3 regions of the Caballeronia sp. LZ003 genome follow, and region 3 is predicted to be linked to each of the others. Evidence: predicted binding sites of a transcription regulator. Region 3 holds the regulator's gene; each other region holds the start of a gene.
What was found. Region 3 encodes FliA, which starts transcription of late flagellar genes. Its sites were predicted from a motif close to CTAAAGTTTNNNNNNNNNNNGCCGNTA; they were not measured.

Region 1: the regulator FliA is predicted to act here: its motif matches at 2,608-2,634, upstream of motA (flagellar motor stator protein MotA).
Region 2: the regulator FliA is predicted to act here: its motif matches at 2,854-2,880, upstream of QCE79_RS10435 (DUF4088 family protein).

The regions. Positions count from the first base shown of each region.
Region 1 covers NZ_JARUXJ010000001.1:138,269-144,135, forward strand. The annotation lists gene QCE79_RS00650 (glycosyltransferase family 4 protein) at 194-1,258, opposite strand; gene flhD (flagellar transcriptional regulator FlhD) at 1,908-2,219, shown strand; gene motA (flagellar motor stator protein MotA) at 2,681-3,541, shown strand; gene motB (flagellar motor protein MotB) at 3,558-4,541, shown strand; gene QCE79_RS00670 (response regulator) at 4,619-4,999, shown strand; gene cheA (chemotaxis protein CheA) at 5,063-5,867, shown strand, end outside.
Region 2 covers NZ_JARUXJ010000001.1:2,316,351-2,322,217, reverse strand. The annotation lists gene QCE79_RS10440 (ATP-dependent helicase) at 1-1,977, shown strand, start outside; gene QCE79_RS10435 (DUF4088 family protein) at 2,002-2,766, opposite strand; gene QCE79_RS10430 (AzlD domain-containing protein) at 2,913-3,245, opposite strand; gene QCE79_RS10425 (AzlC family ABC transporter permease) at 3,242-3,928, opposite strand; gene QCE79_RS10420 (CreA family protein) at 4,195-4,674, opposite strand; gene QCE79_RS10415 (FadR/GntR family transcriptional regulator) at 4,964-5,710, opposite strand; gene QCE79_RS10410 ((Fe-S)-binding protein) at 5,839-5,867, shown strand, end outside.
Region 3 covers NZ_JARUXJ010000001.1:3,089,050-3,094,916, forward strand. The annotation lists gene QCE79_RS14060 (glycosyltransferase) at 1-1,611, shown strand, start outside; gene QCE79_RS14065 (aromatic ring-hydroxylating dioxygenase subunit alpha) at 1,615-2,640, opposite strand; gene QCE79_RS14070 (GGDEF domain-containing protein) at 2,843-3,937, shown strand; gene QCE79_RS14075 (RNA polymerase sigma factor FliA) at 4,032-4,763, opposite strand; gene QCE79_RS14080 (MinD/ParA family protein) at 4,782-5,702, opposite strand; gene flhF (flagellar biosynthesis protein FlhF) at 5,695-5,867, opposite strand, start outside.

The sequences.
Region 1 (5,867 bases), 3.0 Mb from region 3:
CCTCTTGCGCAGCGGAGTTTAAGCGCGATTCTTTGGCAAAACTGTCAAAAATGGTTGATTTGCAGTCAATTCACGCGATAACGGCAGAATCTTCGGAATATCCTTAGCGGGTTGAATTGGGCTCACACAATGAAAAACCGCCCGTTGTCGGGCGGTTTTTTTAAACGATACCTAAGGTCTGGCGCGCCGCGTATTAGCCCACTGCGACCTGACGAAGCACCGGACGCTTGGCCGCCTGAAGCATGGCCGTGTAGCTATCGACGTAATTTTGCGCCATGGTCTTCGCGCTGAAACGACGCTCGAACTGCGCGCGGATTTCCGTGCGCGATAGCTCATCTATCCGATGCAGCGCGCCCACTGCGCCTTGCACGTCTTCGCAGATAAAGCCGGTCACGCCATGATCGATCACTTCCGGCACCGAGCCGCGATTGAACGCGATCACCGGCGTGCCGCATGCCATCGCTTCGATCATCACGAGGCCAAACGGCTCGTTCCAGTCGATCGGGAACAGCAGCGCTTTCGCGCCCGACAAGAATTCCGGCTTTTGCGCTTCATTGATCTCGCCGATGAACTCGACATGCGCCTGCGACAAGAGCGGCTCGATGGTCGACTTGAAATATTCCTGGTCGACCTTGTCCACTTTCGCTGCGATCTTCAGCGGCAAACCGCTTTGCGCCGCGATCTTGATGGCCAGATCGGCGCGCTTTTCCGGGCAGATACGGCCGAGGAACGCCAGGTATTCCGGCTTCTTGTGCGGCTGCGGCGTGAGCAAATCTTCCGGCAGACCGTGATAGACCGTGTTCAGCCAGTTCGCTTGCGGCAGCGGCGTGCGTTGATTGTCCGAGATCGAGATCACGTTCGCCTTCGTGAACGTGTTGAAGATCGGCTGGAGTTCAGGCAGGTCGAGACGGCCGTGCAGCGTCGTCACGAAAGGCGTGTCCATCTGCGTGAACAGCGGGAACGGCATGTAGTCGAGGTGGAAGTGCAGCACGTCGAATTCATGCGCGCGGCGGCGGACGGTTTCGAGCAGGAGCATGTGCGGCGCGAGCGCGTCGCGCACGGTCGGGTCGAGGCGCAGCGCGCGCGGCCAGGCCGCATCGAGAGTCGCCTTGGTTTGCGAATCGCCGCTGGCGAACAGAGTTACATCGTGGCCGAGGTCGACGAGTGCGTCGGTCAGATACGACACGACGCGCTCGGTGCCGCCGTAAAACTTCGGGGGAACTGCTTCGTGCAACGGTGCAATTTGTGCGATTCGCATAACGTGACTCTCCTGTTATTTAAGGCATTGCAGTCACGCTCCGGTCGAGCGCTCGACGCATGCCGTTCGGGCGGGCCGCGTTCGTGTAGAAGACGCCGCCCGAGACTGGCCCGGACAAGAAACTGTTCAACCGGGTTATCCCTTACTGCTCATTATCGGGATCGAGCGCGGCATTACACTTCATTTTTCAAACGCTTAACCTTGTTACAGCGCGAAACAACGGCTGTTACGAAGTCAAAAAGTGCATCGATATCAATGACGTAGACGAATTCGACGCACGCAGGGCATTGCCGCGAGGCATTGAAGTAGCACGGATCGGGCCTAAGGCATATGGGCCGGTTCTACGCATGGCACGGGGCGATTCGTGCTCACAGCGTTTCAAGTCAGATGAAAAGCAGCCGATAGTTGAGTTTGGTGCTCCCGATTCGCTCAAACAGCCGTTCAACTATTTCGCGTAGGAATTTTTCTTACACGACGTCGCGGGCTTTTCCGTCGGTAAATCGGTCGATTTATCCGATTGGCGCGCGCTCGAAGCCTCATCGACAATCGAATCCACACCATGAGCGGGGCCGAATCGCCGCAATCCAGAGCGATCCGAGCAAACGTTTCCCGCACGGCCTGACGAGCCGGGTATCGATTCGGGGAAAAGATGACGGCCAGCACAACCACCACGCTCGCGGAGATTCGCGAGCTTAATCTCGCGTACTTGCTTCTGGCGCAGCAGCTATTGCTTGCGGACCGCGCTTCGGCCATGGCTCGGCTGGCGCTTTCGGACGACGTGGCGCAGTTACTGGCTTCGCTTTCGCCCGCGCAGGCGGTGAGGGTGGCGTCGTCGAGCCATTTGCTGTGCCGCTTTCGCTTCGACGATCACGCCATCCTTTCGTCACTCGACGAAAAGGACAAAAGCGCAGCGCCGGACGCGACCCTCCTCGCGGATGCATTGGCGATAGAAGCCGGCTGATCTGCGCGTTGATTCGAGCCGATCACGGCGGCGTTTGCGTTCCACGTTCACAGCGCTGACCGAACGCAACGGCGCGCAGCCGGCATGAACCGATCGGACGAGCGGCCGCCGTGCCAACACCTCGTAAGTTGGTCGGCATACGTCTGCGGCCCATGACAGGCGACCCATGCAGTGAGCCGCCTCGCTGCCAGATCGACGCACGTCTCGCGGTCAACTCGTCTTTAACCACGAACAACTGGCTTATCGCGAAGAGCTATACGCCGCCATCGCGCGCACGAAAAGGCACTCGCACCGTAGCTTCCCCGCGCGTCATGCGCCATTGCGCCGCATGTCGTCAGAGCCCCATCCCACGCGGGTTTTAGCGTTTGCCTCACCTCCCGGTCATGCACCAAAGTTTTCCCTTGCCGTGCCGTAAACCCACATAACGGCGGTCATCCCGCAACTACCTTGAGGACTCGACTGTGCTGATTTTCGTTGGAACGCTCGTGACATTGCTGTCCGTATTCGGCGGTTACGCGCTCGAAGGCGGCCACCTTGGCGCGCTCGTGCAACCGGTCGAAATCTTGATGATCGCGGGCGCGGGTGTCGGCGCATTCATCCTCGGTAACGGCATCAAGACGATCAAGTCGACGCTGCGCGTCATTCCCACGCTGTTCAAGGGCTCCAAGTACAACAAGGATGTGTACATGGAACTGATGGGTCTGCTCTACGTCCTGCTCGCCAAGGCGCGCAAGGAAGGCACGCTCACCCTCGAAAGCGATATCGACGATCCCCATAAAAGCCCGATCTTCGGTCAGTACCCGAAGATTCTCGCGGACGAGCACATCGTCGAATTCCTGACGGATTATCTGCGGCTGATGGTCGGCGGCAACATGAACGCGTTCGAGATCGAAAGCCTCATGGACGAGGAAATCGAGACGCATCACGCCGAAGGCGAAGCGCCCGCACAAGCGCTGCACAAAGTGGGCGACGCCATGCCCGCGTTCGGTATCGTCGCGGCCGTCATGGGCGTCGTGCACACGATGGCTTCCGCCGATCAGCCGCCCGCGATTCTCGGCGAGATGATCGCGCAGGCGCTCGTCGGCACCTTCCTCGGCATTCTGCTTTCGTATGGCTTCATCGGCCCGCTCGCGGGCGTGGCGGAGCAGCGCGTGGCCGAGCAGACCAAGATGTTTCAGTGCATCAAGGTGACGATCCTTGCGAGTCTGAACGGCTATGCGCCCGCCATCTCGGTGGAGTTCGGCCGCAAGGTGCTGTTCTCGACCGAGCGCCCGTCGTTCTCCGAACTGGAAGAACACGTGCGCCGGGTCCGCGCGAAGTGAAGCGAGGAACGACGCCATGAGTTCACCCGACAAAGACCGGCCAATTTTCATCAAGCGTATCGTCGCGGGCCGCAAGGGACATCACGGCGGCGCGTGGAAGCTTGCCTACGCGGACTTCATGACCGCGATGATGGCGTTCTTCCTGCTCATGTGGCTTCTGAGTTCGACTTCGCCGGTGCAACGACGCGGTATCGCCGAATACTTCAACACGCCGCTCAAGGCCGCGATGGTCGGCGGCAAGACCGTCGGCATGGACTCCAGCATCATCATGGGCGGCGGGCGCGATCTGTCGAGCCCCGAGCCCGGCACGGTGCGCACCACCGAAGGCAATACGCCGTTCGCGGTGCGCTCATCGGCAAGACCCGATGAAGCCGCGTTGAGACAAGCCGAAGGCGAGATCGAACGCCGCGAGCAAGAGCGCCTGCACGACCTCCAGGTGAAGCTCATGTCGGCCGTCGAGGCCAACCCGACCTTGCGCCAGTTCAGGCAGCAGATACGCATCGATTCGACCCAGCAGGGCTTGCGCATCGAGATTGTCGATACCCAGAAGCGGCCCATGTTCGCGCTCTCCAGCGACTCCGTGCAGCCGTACATGCGCGACATTTTGCGCGAGATAGGCAAGACGCTGAACGACGTGCCCAATCGAATAGTCGTGCAAGGACATACGGATGCCGTGAAGTACGCCGGCGGCGACAAGGGCTACAGCAACTGGGAACTGTCGGCGGACCGCGCGAACGCGTCGCGGCGCGAGCTGATCTATGGCGGCATGGACGAAGCGAAGGTGCTGCGCGTGCTCGGGCTTGCATCGACGCAGAACCTGAATCGCAAGGACGCGATGGACCCGGAAAACCGGCGCATCAGCATCATCGTGCTCAACCGGCGCGCGGAGAGCGCCATGTTGCGCGACGACGGCGCGCCGCCCGCGACATTCGACAACGCGGCGGGCGCGGCTCCCGTGCTGGACAAACTCGCGCCCGTATTCCAAGCGCGACCGCAATAAAAGCGAAATCCGCGCGAAAGACTCTCAAGACTCCACACGTTTTAGCCGTCAACCCGGCAAGACCGCAAGAGACACACATGATCAAGAACATTCTGGCAATCGACGATTCCGCCGCCATGCGGCAGATTCTCTCCGCCACGCTGACGACGGCGGGCTACGAAGTGACCGTCGCGTCGGACGGCAACGAAGGGCTCGAATGGGCCCTCGCCGAGCGTTTCGATCTCGTCCTGACGGACCAGCACATGCCCGGCAAGAGCGGGCTCGATTTGATCGCGGAGTTGCGGGTGAATCACGCCTACCAGGCAACGCCGGTGCTCGTGCTGACGACCGAGGACAGCGAAGCGTTCAAGGACGCGGCGCGCGCGGCGGGAGCGACCGGCTGGATTCAGAAGCCGCTCGATCCCGAGCTCTTGACCGAGTTGGTGGCGGCACTGTCGGAACCCGAAGAGCAGCACTGAGCAAGACGAAGCAAACCTCGACCGAATAACGCGACTGAACAGCATTTCTGCGGTGACTCAAGCATGACACTCGACATTACCCAGTTCTATCAGACCTTCTTCGACGAAGCAGACGAACTGCTCGCGCAGATGGAGCAGCTGCTGCTCGTTCTGGACATTGCGAATCCCGATCCGGAAGACCTCGCGGCGATCTTTCGCGCGGCGCATTCGATCAAGGGCGGCGCGGCGACCTTCGGCTTTACGGCGCTCACGGAAACGACGCACATCCTCGAATCGCTTCTGGACCGCGCGCGCAACAACGAACTCGTCCTGCGCCGCGACATGATCGATACCTTCCTCGCGACAAAGGACGTGCTCTCGGACCAGCTCGCCGCGTATCGCGCGAGCGCCGAGCCGGATGCGGCTGCGGCCGCGGCGATCTGCGCGAAACTCGAGCGTCTGAAGCACGAAGACCCGGAAGCGCCGGCGGCACCGGTGATAGAAGAAGCCGCCGCCGTCATCGAGAAGGCGCAACAACACGAATTCGCCTACGAAGGCCCGAACGCTCCGCCCGCGCATGTCATCGCGCAGGCTGCGGAAGCGATCGAGGACGACGGCACGTGGGACGGCGCGTTCGAAGTCACGGACGGCGCACCGATTGCAGGAACCGCTGCGGCAGCATCGGCAGCGGAAGCAGGACCCCACCTGAAAATTACGCTACGGGGGGTGGGCGAGAAGGACCTGGCGACTTTGACCGAGGAGCTGGGTAACCTGGGAAGTATCGTCGGAGAAAAGAAGACTGACGCCGAACTCGTGCTTTGGCTCGAGTCGGACGTGAGCGCCGACGACATCGTGGCCGTGTGCTGCTTCGTGATCGATGAATCGCAGA
Region 2 (5,867 bases), 770 kb from region 3:
ATCGCGGGCGCGGGGTCTGGCAAGACCAACACGCTGGCGCACCGCGTCGCGCATCTGCTGGTGAAAGGCGCCGACCCGCATCGCATCCTTTTGCTTACTTTCTCGCGCCGCGCCGCCGTCGAGATGACGCGTCGCGTCACGCGCATCGCCATGAACGCGCTGGGCACCAAGGCCGCCATCGCGCAAGGTCTCACGTGGTCGGGCACGTTCCATAGCGTTGGCGCGCGTTTGCTGCGCGATTACGCCGATCTCGTCGGGCTTGCGCCGTCGTTCACCATCAACGACCGCGAAGACTCCGCCGATCTCATGAACCTCGTGCGCCACGAGCTCGGGTTATCGTCGAAAGAGAAGCGCTTTCCCGCCAAGTCCACGTGCTTCAGCATTTATTCGCGGGTGGTCAACACGGGCGCCTCGCTTGCCGCCGTGCTGGATCAGTCGTATCCGTGGTGCCGCGAGTGGGAGGCGGACTTGAAGCGTCTCTTCGCCGCCTACGTCGCGGCCAAACAGACGCAAAGCGTGCTCGATTACGACGACCTCTTGCTTTACTGGTCGCATCTCGCGGCCGAGCCGACGATCGCCGCCGATCTGTCGAGCCGCTTCGATCACGTGCTCGTCGACGAATATCAGGACACCAACCGCCTTCAGGCCACCATTCTTCTGGCGATGAAACCGGACGGCCGCGGCCTCACCGTCGTCGGCGACGATGCGCAGTCCATCTACTCGTTTCGCGGCGCGACGGTGCGCAATATCCTTGATTTTCCGCGGCACTTCGACCCGCCCGCCGCGACCGTCACGCTCGATCGCAACTATCGTTCGACGCAGCCCATTCTCGAAGCGTCCAACGCGGTGATCGGCATGGCCACCGAGCGCTATACGAAGAACCTCTGGACCGACAAGGCATCGGCGCAAAAACCGCGCGTGGTGAGTGTCGCCGATGAAGCCGATCAGGCGCGCTATATCGTCGAGCAAGTGCTGGAGGCGCGCGAGGGCGGCATGAAGCTCAAGTCGCAGGCCGTGCTGTTTCGCGCGGCGCATCACAGCGCGACGCTCGAAATCGAACTCACGCGCAAGAACATTCCGTTCGTGAAGTTCGGCGGGCTCAAGTTTCTCGACTCCGTGCACGTCAAGGACGTGCTCGCCGTATTGCGCTGGGCGGAAAATCCGCGCGATCGTGTCGCCGGCTTTCGCGTGGCGCAATTGCTGCCGGGCGTCGGGCCGGCCATCGCCGGGCGGCTGCTGGACAGCGTGGCGCAAGCCGAACGTTCATCGAATGCGATTGCCGCCTTCCATGCGCCCGCCCGCGCCAGCGAAGACTGGCCGCGTTTCGTCGGCCTGATGGCGAAGCTCTGCGGCCGCGAGAGCGGCTGGCCGGCGGAGTTCGAAATGATCCGCCGATGGTACGAGCCGCATCTCGAACGCAATCACGAAGACGCGGCCATTCGTATTGGCGACGTATTGCAGATGGAGAGCATCGCGTCGACCTATCCCACGCGCGAGCGGTTTCTCACCGAACTCACGCTCGATCCGCCCGATGCGACCAGCGACGAGTCCGGCGTGCCTCTCATCGACGAAGATTATTTGATTCTCTCGACAATCCATTCGGCGAAGGGGCAGGAATGGCGCAATGTTTTCGTGCTGAACGGCGTGGACGGCTGCATTCCATCCGATCTGGGCACGGGTAGCGACGAGGAAATCGACGAAGAGCGGCGGCTGCTTTATGTAGCGATGACGCGCGCGAAGGAAGATCTGCATATCGTCACGCCGCAGCGCTTTTACGTGCACAACCAGACGCATCTGGGCGACCGGCACGTGTGGGCGCAACGCACGCGCTTCATTCCGCAGCATCTGATGCAGAACTTCGAAGCCACCGCGTGGCCGCCGGTTCCGGTCGCCGCCGCGCCGACGGCGGCGGGACTCGCGGCCGCGGCTAAGGCGAAGATCGATATCGCGGCGCGCTTGAAGGGGATGTGGGATTAGCGGTAAGCGGCGCCCGGTCCACGCCTAACGCTGCGCCCGCGAAGTCTTCGGCACGCGCGGCGCCGGCGCAAAGATGCTCCGTAGCCATGCGGCAAACCGCGTGAACCCATCATAAGGTTCATCGACAAACAACTCCGGCCGCAGCGAGCGAATGTATTCGAGTACCTGCTGCGCTTCCTGCTTCTGAATCGACCCATAAAAAATGCCGAGCCGCAGCAGACAGCGCAATTCACCGAGCTTCTCGCGCGCATTCGAGCCAACGCTGTTTTCCACCGCGATCTTCGTCTCATAGGTGCGCTGACGCAGCGAATCGGCGAGGCGCCATGCGGGCGTCTGCATCTTCTCCTCGACTTCGCGGATATCCATCGCGGCTGACTTGATCTGCGAGGCGAGCACATCGACTTGCGAAGCATCGCCCTTCGCCTCGGTGACGATGGCCGTCGCCCATTCGCGCGATGCCTTCACGAGATCCTCGGCGTTCCAGTCCGAGCGGATCGCGAACGCGAAACCGTGTTCGGCCGCCTGTCGGATCAAAATCTCGACGACATCCGGAAATTCCTTGTCGAGCGCGCGCTTGGCCCACGCGTACTGGCCTTGCGACAGCATGCGCTGCACCGCCTGCTCGGTCAGCGGCGTCGGATTGTCGAGCAGCTTGGCGCGCAGAAAGTCCTCGAACGTCGGCGTGACGAACTGCGGGTCGAGCTTGAGCGACAGGCGCATGAACGCCTCATAGTCGCGATGCAATGAAGCGATGGTCTCGTCGCGAAACGATAGGGTTATTTGACGCATGTTGGTTCCCGGTTCCGCGCTCGGATGGCCCGATGGCGGGAAATGCCTTTGGCGTCCGCTTCGACGGCGGAGTCCATTCGTTTCTGATAACGGCGTTACAGCCGGGAACTTGAGGGTGTTCTGAAAGCCGTTGCGCGAAGAAGCCTTTAACGCAAGACGACGAACTGCCAAACGAAGAAAACCGCGAGCGACACCCCGATGGTAAGTAAGGGCCGCCTGGTCCACGCGCACACGGCCACCGCAACCACGGCGGCCACGAGTTGCGGGTTGCGCCACGTGATTTCCGCGCCGTTGCCATGCGGCGAGACGGTCATCGGCACGATGATCGCGGTCAGCACCGTCACCGGCACGAAGCCGAGCGCCGTGCGCACGATGGGCGGAAACGGCAACCGCTCGCCCAGCACGAAGACGGCCGCGCGGATCAGATACGTGACGAGCGCCATGCCGAGAATCAGCAGCACATAGTTCGATGTGGTCATCGTGCGCGCTCCTTGCGGTTATCGCCGTTCGATTCACGCTCGCGTCGTTCCATCAGCGTGATCGCCATGCCGACTCCGATTCCCACCAGCACCGCCGCAAGCAGGCCGAGCTTGTACGGCCAGTCCTGCCACGCGAACGACAGCACGCCCGATGCAATCGCCGCCGCGACGAAGCGCACGGCCACCAGTTGCGGCACGATGATGGCGATGAACGTCGCGACCATCGCGAAGTCCAGCCCGAGCGACTTGAGCCCTGGGAATGCGGCGCCGAAGAGCAAGCCGACGAGCGTCCACAGTTGCCAGTTCAGATACATCGAGAGGCCGGAGCCGAAGAAGTAGTGCGGGCCGATTTCGCCCGGCGCGCGCTTCTGGTAATGCGCGTAAGCGACGGCGAACACTTCGTCGGTGAGCAGACCCGACAGCGTCCAGCGCCAGCGCGCGGGCAGATGCGCGACATAAGGCGCGAGCGTCGCCGAATAAAGGACATGCCGCAAGTTGATGACGAAGGTCGTCGCCCAGATCACGATGAAGCTCGCGTGTCCCGCGATCATGCCGATGGCGATGAACTGCGCCGAGCCCGCGAACACCGCGAGCGACATCAACTGGCCGTGCCAGAGCGTGAGCGGGCTCGCCGTGACGAGCGTGCCGAAGATGACGCCGAAGGGCGCGGCGCCGACCATCATTGGAATGGTGTCGCGCGCGCCGGCGGCGAATTCCCGCAGCGCGGGGGTGGATACTGCTTTCAAATCGTGCCTCCGTTATAAGCCAATACGAGCGCTTGGGCAGTCATATCGGTCGCCGGGAGGATAAGGCATGCAGTAAGCATCGGGCTTGTACGATCGTGCGGCGCTCGTGGCTCGCGTGATGGTTTCAACCAGCCTGCCGGCAAGTCGTACAGTTTACAACTTCATTGTGGGCGCGGCGGGGCGCGCGCATCGCTTCACTTCCTTCACTTCACGGGAATGGTCGTGCCTTCGGGAACCGGCACCGCCGTCACGCTGTTCTTCGGGCTGCCGGTCGCAATGCGGTCGCTGTAGGTCAAGTAGACGAGCGTATTGCGTTTGGCGTCGACCACGCGCACCACGTGCAGCGTCTTGAAGATGAACGACATGCGGTCGGAGAAGACATCGGTCTTCTGCTTGAGCGGCTGAGTGAATTTGATCGGCCCGACCTGACGGCAGGCGATAGACGATTCCGTCGGATCTTCCGCGATGCCAAGCGTGCCTTTCACGCCGCCCGTGCGCGCCCGCGACACGTAGCAGGTAACGCCCGCGACGAGCGGATCGTCATAGGCTTCGACGGTCACGCGGTCGGAACCGGTGAAACGGAAGTTGGTGTTGACGCTCGCGATTTCCTCGGCCTGCGCTATTGCCGCGCCGAACAAGGTAACGAGCGCCGCAGCGGTAGCGGTGAGGAGAGTGCGGTTCATCGTGATCCTTCGGAAAAAGAGAAAGGGCGTCGTATTGTATCGACGCCCTTGCTGTTTTCCCGCAAGCATTCGGCCAATCGGCGATTCAATGGAAGATCAGATACAGGATCACCAGAACCACGACCGGCACACCGAGCAGCCATCCGAGTAGGTAAGGCATGTCGTCCTCCTTCGCGTGTTGTTTTTGACGATTCCAGTATCGCGAGGAAGCGCGCGCGGCGTTAGCCGTGTGTGTCCTAAATACGTGTAGGCGCAGTCCTATGCTCTCTTACCGGCACGTTACGATTGGTCATTCCATCACGCGAATCCTGCGCGCTGGCTGATCCCGATACAGCGTGCGCACGTAATCGAGATGCGCTCCGGCGCATTCGCGGGCGCGGGCGGGGTCGCGGGCGGCGATGGCATCGAACATGGCGCGATGCTGGGCGAGCAAGTTCGCTTCGACTTCATCGTCGTAATCGACCAGACGGTGCGATGTCAGCATGGACTCGCGCACCAATTCGTTGAGACCGTGCATGACGTGCGCCAGCGCGACGTTGTGCGTGGCGTCGGCGATAGCCAGATGAAACGCGGCGTCTTTTTCGGCAATGCGCGTGCTCTTGTCGGCCACCGCGGCTTCGAGCGCCTGGAATGCATCGGCGATGCGCGTCAGATCCGCCTCGGAGGCGCGCTCGGCGGCGTAGGCAGCGGACAGCGTTTCGAGGCCATGACGCAGTTCGAGGACATCGGCGCTGGCGTTGGGTTGCTGTTCGAGGAGTGCGGCGAGTGGATGCGACACGAGCGGCGCCGTCACATCCGACACGACGAAGCCGCCGCGCGCCACCGCGCGGATGAAGCCGTCCGACTCCAGCCGAATAAGCGCCTCGCGCAGCGACGGCCGCGAAACGTTGAGTTGTTCCGCCAGATCGCGCTCGGCTGGGAGGCGCTGGCCAGGCAGGAGCGTGCCGTTCGAGATCAACTCGCGTATCTGCCCCGACACTACGTCCGACAAGCGCACGCGGGCGTAGGAATGCGAGTGGACGGGCTGAAAAGGCATCGTTCGAGCAGTGGAGGTAAATCGGGACTTTCGGAGTTTGACACGAAAGGGCCATCTCTTTAAAGTCTTGGTCAGACCAAGCTTACCAAAATCCGGCCCCCAATCCTCAAGTCGCCGTTTCGGATCCCATGAAAGTCGCCCTGTTTGTGCCCTGTTT
Region 3 (5,867 bases):
GTCTGCCCTGAAGCGATGATGTGCGGCTGCCCGGTCATCTTCCTGCCCGACGGCGGCCTGAAGGAAGTGCCCGATCAGTTCGCGTTCGGCGCAAATGGCTCTGCGATGGCCACCGAAAAGAACGGCTTCGCACGGGCCGTTGCCACCGTGGACACGGTTTATCCAACCGTGCTTGCCATGAGCCGTGTGTTCCGAGCCCAGCTTCCCGTGTTCCTGGAGAAGACTCAGCATGCGGCACGCAAAGCGAACCTGCGTCGAGACGCCGCGTCCGTGGCACCATCTTCGCACGCGTCGGCAATGCAGCCGCCCAGGCCGCGTATCGCCGTGCTGACGATGGAGCCCGTTGCGCATCGCGCGACCACCGTGCGCGTCGCCAAACCGTTCGAATTGCTGGCCGATCAGTGGGAACTCAGCTGGCCGGTTCAGGACAACGCAGGCGTGCTCGGTCCCTTCAACATGCTTCTGATGCAGCGACGTTTTCCGATCTCGATTCCGCAGCAACAGCTAGATCAATTGTTCTCGACGGGCAAGCCGGTCGTCTACGAGACGGACGAACTGATGCATGATCTTCCCGCCGATCATCCCTTGCACTTCCTAAGCCGGCAGACCGCGCAGAAGACCGAGTACGTCATGCGCCGCGCCAGTGCACTCGTCGTGTCGACGCCCGCACTCGCGCATGCGCTGCGGGCGTACAACGCCAATATTCATGTGCTGCCGACGAGCGTCGACTTCGACCGCTTCTACAGTCCGGTACGTACGCATGGTGGCAAGGTACGTATTGGCCTAATGGGTTCGGCCATGAAGCCGTGCAATTTTGCCTTGATCGAACCGGCGCTGAATGAGATTCGCGCGCGCTTTGCAGGCGTTGTGCAGTTCGTCTTCGTCGGCGCGCTGCCGCCCGATGACTGGATGGGCCACGAAGACGTCACCATGACGGGCACGTCCGCGACGTACGCCGCGCATGCCGTGGCGTTACAGCAGCTCGAACTCGATCTCGCGCTCATGCCGCTGGCGGCATCGGCAACTATAGATGGCGCACCACGCATGGAGTGGCTGGAATACTCGGCGGCGGGCGTGGCGACGGTCGGCAGCGATCATTCCGCCTACAACGAACTGGTGACAAACCGCTGCTCGGGGTTGTGCGTAGAGGCGGAATCGACCGAGAGCTGGATCGATGCAATCGCGCGTCTCATCGACAATCCCGCACAACGACGCGGATTGGCCCGCACCGCGCAGGCTATCGTGTACAAGAGCGGTTCGGTGCAGTCCCAACTGTCGCGCTATCACGAGGTTTTTCTGCGCTGCCTGGGTCTCAATCCGGGCAAGACCTCCGTCACCGCGCCGGAACGGATTCCAGCCGTGTTGATCCTTGACGCGCAGGGCGACGCGCAAAAGGTTCAGCACAGCCTGAAGCTACATGCGAACAGCCCGCACAAGGATCATATGGTCGTCGTGCTGACTACACAGCAAGGCGCTCTGCCCGAATGGGGCGACGATCTGCGTTATCTGCACGCAACGGCGAGTGAATTCTGCGGCGCCATGGAGCAGATCTGCGGGCACGACGAATTTGACTGGAAGGTGGTCACCGAAGCAGGCGTCGCGCTGCTCTAAGGTTCATGGCGGGAGCGTGGCGCAATACGCACGTTCCCGCTTCTTCCACGCGCTCGTCGTCCCCCACCCAAACCCCATTCCCGCCAACCATCTCCGATACGCCACCGACATCCGGTCGCACTTCTGATGCAACTCCGCATCGAGCGCGAGCGGCAGCAGCTTCGGCCATTGCGACTCCACGATCGGCGTGTCCTGCAGCAGAATCTCCATGTTGAAGTCGTACAGCTCCTCGTCGCTGTGCGAAGTCTCGTCTTCGTGAATGGAAACGAGCCACGCGCGGGTCTCGGTCTGCGTCACGGGCGACGCCACCAGCATGATATGCAGTGCGCCCATTGCCCCCGACGCCATCTTCGTGAGCTTCGCAACCAGCGGCCGCTTCACGCGATAAACGTAATCCATCATCGCGCCGCCCTGCCCCGGCAATCCCGCCGGCTGCCAGAAACGGCACTGGCGCGCTTCGAGTCCGTCGGCGCTTTCCACGACTTCATAGTCCGGCACTTCGGTATGCGCATCCTCGCCGAGAATGCCCACGTGCACGAACGAAAAGTGCGCCATGTCCAGGAAGTTTTCGACGACACGCGGCGCGGACGACTTCACCGTCTGCGGCGCAAGGTTGATGCGCCGTCCGCCCGGAATGGCGGCTTCGGGAAAGAAATCGAGCGCATGCGCGGGCTCGCCGAAGCACATCCACACGACGCCGTATTTCTCCCCGGCGACGAACGCGGTGGCGCACGCGCGTTTCGAAGGCCGAAGCGACGGATTCGACGGAATCAGCACGCACTGACCAAGCGTGTCGTAGCGCCAGCCGTGATACGGACACGCGAGCTGATCGTTCGTCACCGTGCCCAGCGATAGTTGCGCGCCGCGATGCGGACAGTAGTCACGCCAGACATGCGCCACGCCTTCGGCATCGCGCCAGACGACGATGCGCTCATCCGCGACGATGAACGCTCGCGTCGAACCCGCCGGCACGTCATCGCCATTACAGACCGCCAGCCATTCGCCAGCGAGAGAAAAGTCGTCGCTCATAGCACTGAAGCATCCGCAGAAAACGCCGTTAATCATCTGTCCGAGATGCGTTCTTACACGATTCACAGCAGCTTGGCAAAACGTTGCAAAATACCAGTCGTCGGAGACGAACATCGCGACGGGGCCGCAATAAGACAAAGCGCGACAGCAAAGACACGCGCAAAAGACCATAACAGCAAGAAATCACCACCAGGGGTTCAGTATGGAGCAGGCGCATCAACCGGCACGCCGGGCCTATGCCTTCGCATGGTCCGGCAACCGGAATCCCGAACGCGAGCAAGCCATGCTGCGTATCGGGATGGGAGCGGCAGTTCTGCTGGCTTATGCGGTGTATGCGTGGCGGCACCCTTCGGCCAACGCGTCGCTGATCACGCGGTTGATCGCGCTCTACGTGTCCTACGGTGCAATCACACTATTGCTCGTCAGCCGGATGATGGCGCTGTCCAACGTCCGGCTCGTCATCACCACTATCCTCGATCAGGCGTTGCTCGGCGCCATGCTCTTTCTCTGCGGCACGCTCGCCTTGCCGCTGCTGTGGGTGGTGTTCTGGTTTCTGATCGGCTCGGGATGCCGCTACGGCAAGCGCACGCTCGCCATTTCGTGCGCGATGGCGCTCGTCGCGATCGTCGCGCTGGCGTTGTGGCAACCGTGGTGGGTGGCAAACCGCGCCGCCGCGCTCGGGCTCGCGCTGAGCGTGCTGGGCGCGTCGGTGTATCTGAGCGTGCTGGTCGACAGGCTTGGCAGCGCGAATCGCGTGCTGGCGCGGCAGGCATCGACAGACCCGCTCACGGGCCTCTATAACCGTTACGCGCTCGAACAAACCGTGAATCGCGCGATGTCCGCGCCCGAAGCCGCCGACGCGAGTACCAGCGCACTGCTACTGATCGACCTCGACGGCTTCAAGGGCGTGAACGATACCTACGGTCACGCAGTCGGCGACGTGCTGTTGCAGTCGTTCGCGCAATTGCTTGCACGGCGCATGCGCAAGACCGACACCATCGCGCGGCTGGGCGGCGACGAGTTCGTCGTGCTCGCGCGCAACATGCGCGATCGCAGCGCGGTGCTCACGCTCACCGATGGCATCCATTCGGCGCTCGCCGACCTCACGCTGGTGCAGGAGCGCCCAGTGAGCGTATCGGCGAGTATCGGCGCCTGCTTGCTGTCGAGCGCGGCGGAAGCGCATGACGCCGATATCACCGCCGTGCTGAGAGCCGCGGATCGCGCGATGTATCGCGCAAAGAGTCTCGGCGAAGGCAAGACGGTGTTCGCCGAGGCGCGCGACTTCGAGATGCATTGAGCCCATCCGCGCGCATTCGAGCGCCTTTGCGAAGGCAAAAGCAAAAAGCGCGCGGCCCCGGTTCGGGGCTTCGCGCGCCTCTACAACTCGGAACTCAAGCCTCGACGCTAGTCCACGACTGTTCCCGCAGCTTCGCACGCAAACGCGCCACGGCCTGGCTATGCAACTGGCACACGCGCGACTCGCTCACTTCCATCACCGCGCCGATTTCGCGCAGGTTGAGGCCCTTCTCGTAGTACAAGCTCATGAGCAGCTTCTCGCGCTCCGGCAACTTGTCGATGGCTTCGATCAGCGCGCCGCGCAGACTGTCGTCCAGAAGCGCCGACAGCGGGTCCGAACGATCGACGCAGTAACGGTCGAGGAACGGCTCGTCGTCCGCCGAGCGGTCGAAGTCTTCGTAATAGATCAACTGGCTGCCGTGCAAGTCCTGCAGCATCGACTGATACTCGTCGAGCGGCATCTTCATGTGCTCGGCGACTTCGGTCTCGCTGGCCGAACGGCCAAGGTTCTGTTCCACCTTGTGTACCGCCGACTCCACTTCGCGCGATGTCTTGCGCATGCTGCGTGGCAACCAGTCATTGGCGCGCAACTCGTCGAGCATGGCGCCGCGAATACGCTGACTTGCGTAGGTTTCGAACTGGGCGCCCTGATCTTCCTTGTAGCGGCTAGCCGCATCGAGGAGGCCAATCATGCCGGCCTGGATCAGATCGTCGAGATCGACGCTCGCCGGCATCTTGGCGACGAGCTGGAGTCCGAGGCGGCGAACGAGCGGCGCATATTTCGTAAGCACGTCGGACTGCGAGAGTTTGCCTTGGGCGTTATACATCCTGTTCACCTTTCAATATCACATCGACGCCGTGCTGCTCATTGCATGATCAGAAAACGCCGCCGCTCGGTGCGCCGCTTTCCGTCCGCTTTCACCAGACTCGCCAACCGGAATGTGCGCGTCGTACTGGCTCGCTTCGTCGCCGCGCGAAAACGGCGCGGGACGCATCGGCCAGTGCAGCAGCTCGGCTGCGATGTAGCGGTAGTCGCGCGCCGCGGCCGTAGCCGGAAACGCTTCCACCGCACACCGAGAGAGCTCCCTCGCCCGAGCGACGCGCGCATCCTCGGACACATACCCTGCCTGCACGAGCGAAACGGCCAGATAACGGCTCGCGACACCCGAGAGGTTGTCGAACGCGATCGCTGCATCGGCTGCGTCCTGCACGTGATTCATCAGCACGCGGAACTGGCCGATCGCGTGGGCGTAGTGCAAGCGCTTCATGCACGCATACGCCTCGGTGATCGCCGACGCGGCTACCCGCGTCACTATCAGAAAGTCATGCGCCTGCGCCGCGAGCGACGAGAGCGCGCCATTACGATCGAGTTGCGCATCGATCAGCACGATATCCGCGGGGCCGTCGAGCAGCGCGCGTGCTTGCGCCGCGTCGTGGCTGATACGTTCATCGCGCGGTGCGGCGATCAGCGAAAAACCCATCGGCGTGCGCACCGCGACATCCTGCAGTTCGCGACGGCCGGACATCACCGCCGAGAGCGCGCCCGCGCCATCCACACCCGCCATGCGGCTGACCGAGCCCGCGTTATGCCGCTCGTCGATGACGAGCACATCCTTGCCATGCACGGACAACGCCGCGCCGAGGTTCACTACCGCCGACGTGCAACCGATGCCCGCCGGTCCGCCCACTACAGCCACCACGCGAGAACTGGCGCGCGTCAGCAGCCTTCTCAGGCCTTCAGCCTGATCGAGCACGAACTTATCCAAAATGGACTCCATGCAGTTCGGTCGTGGCGCGTGCGGACAGTGCGGACAGAAGCGCCGGCACATCGTCGTCTTGCGGCACGAAAGGCGAGCCATCGCGCGGAATGCAGAACGCGCTCTTGATGAGGAAACGCTTGGTTGCGACGTACAAGTTCTCCGGCACCTTCT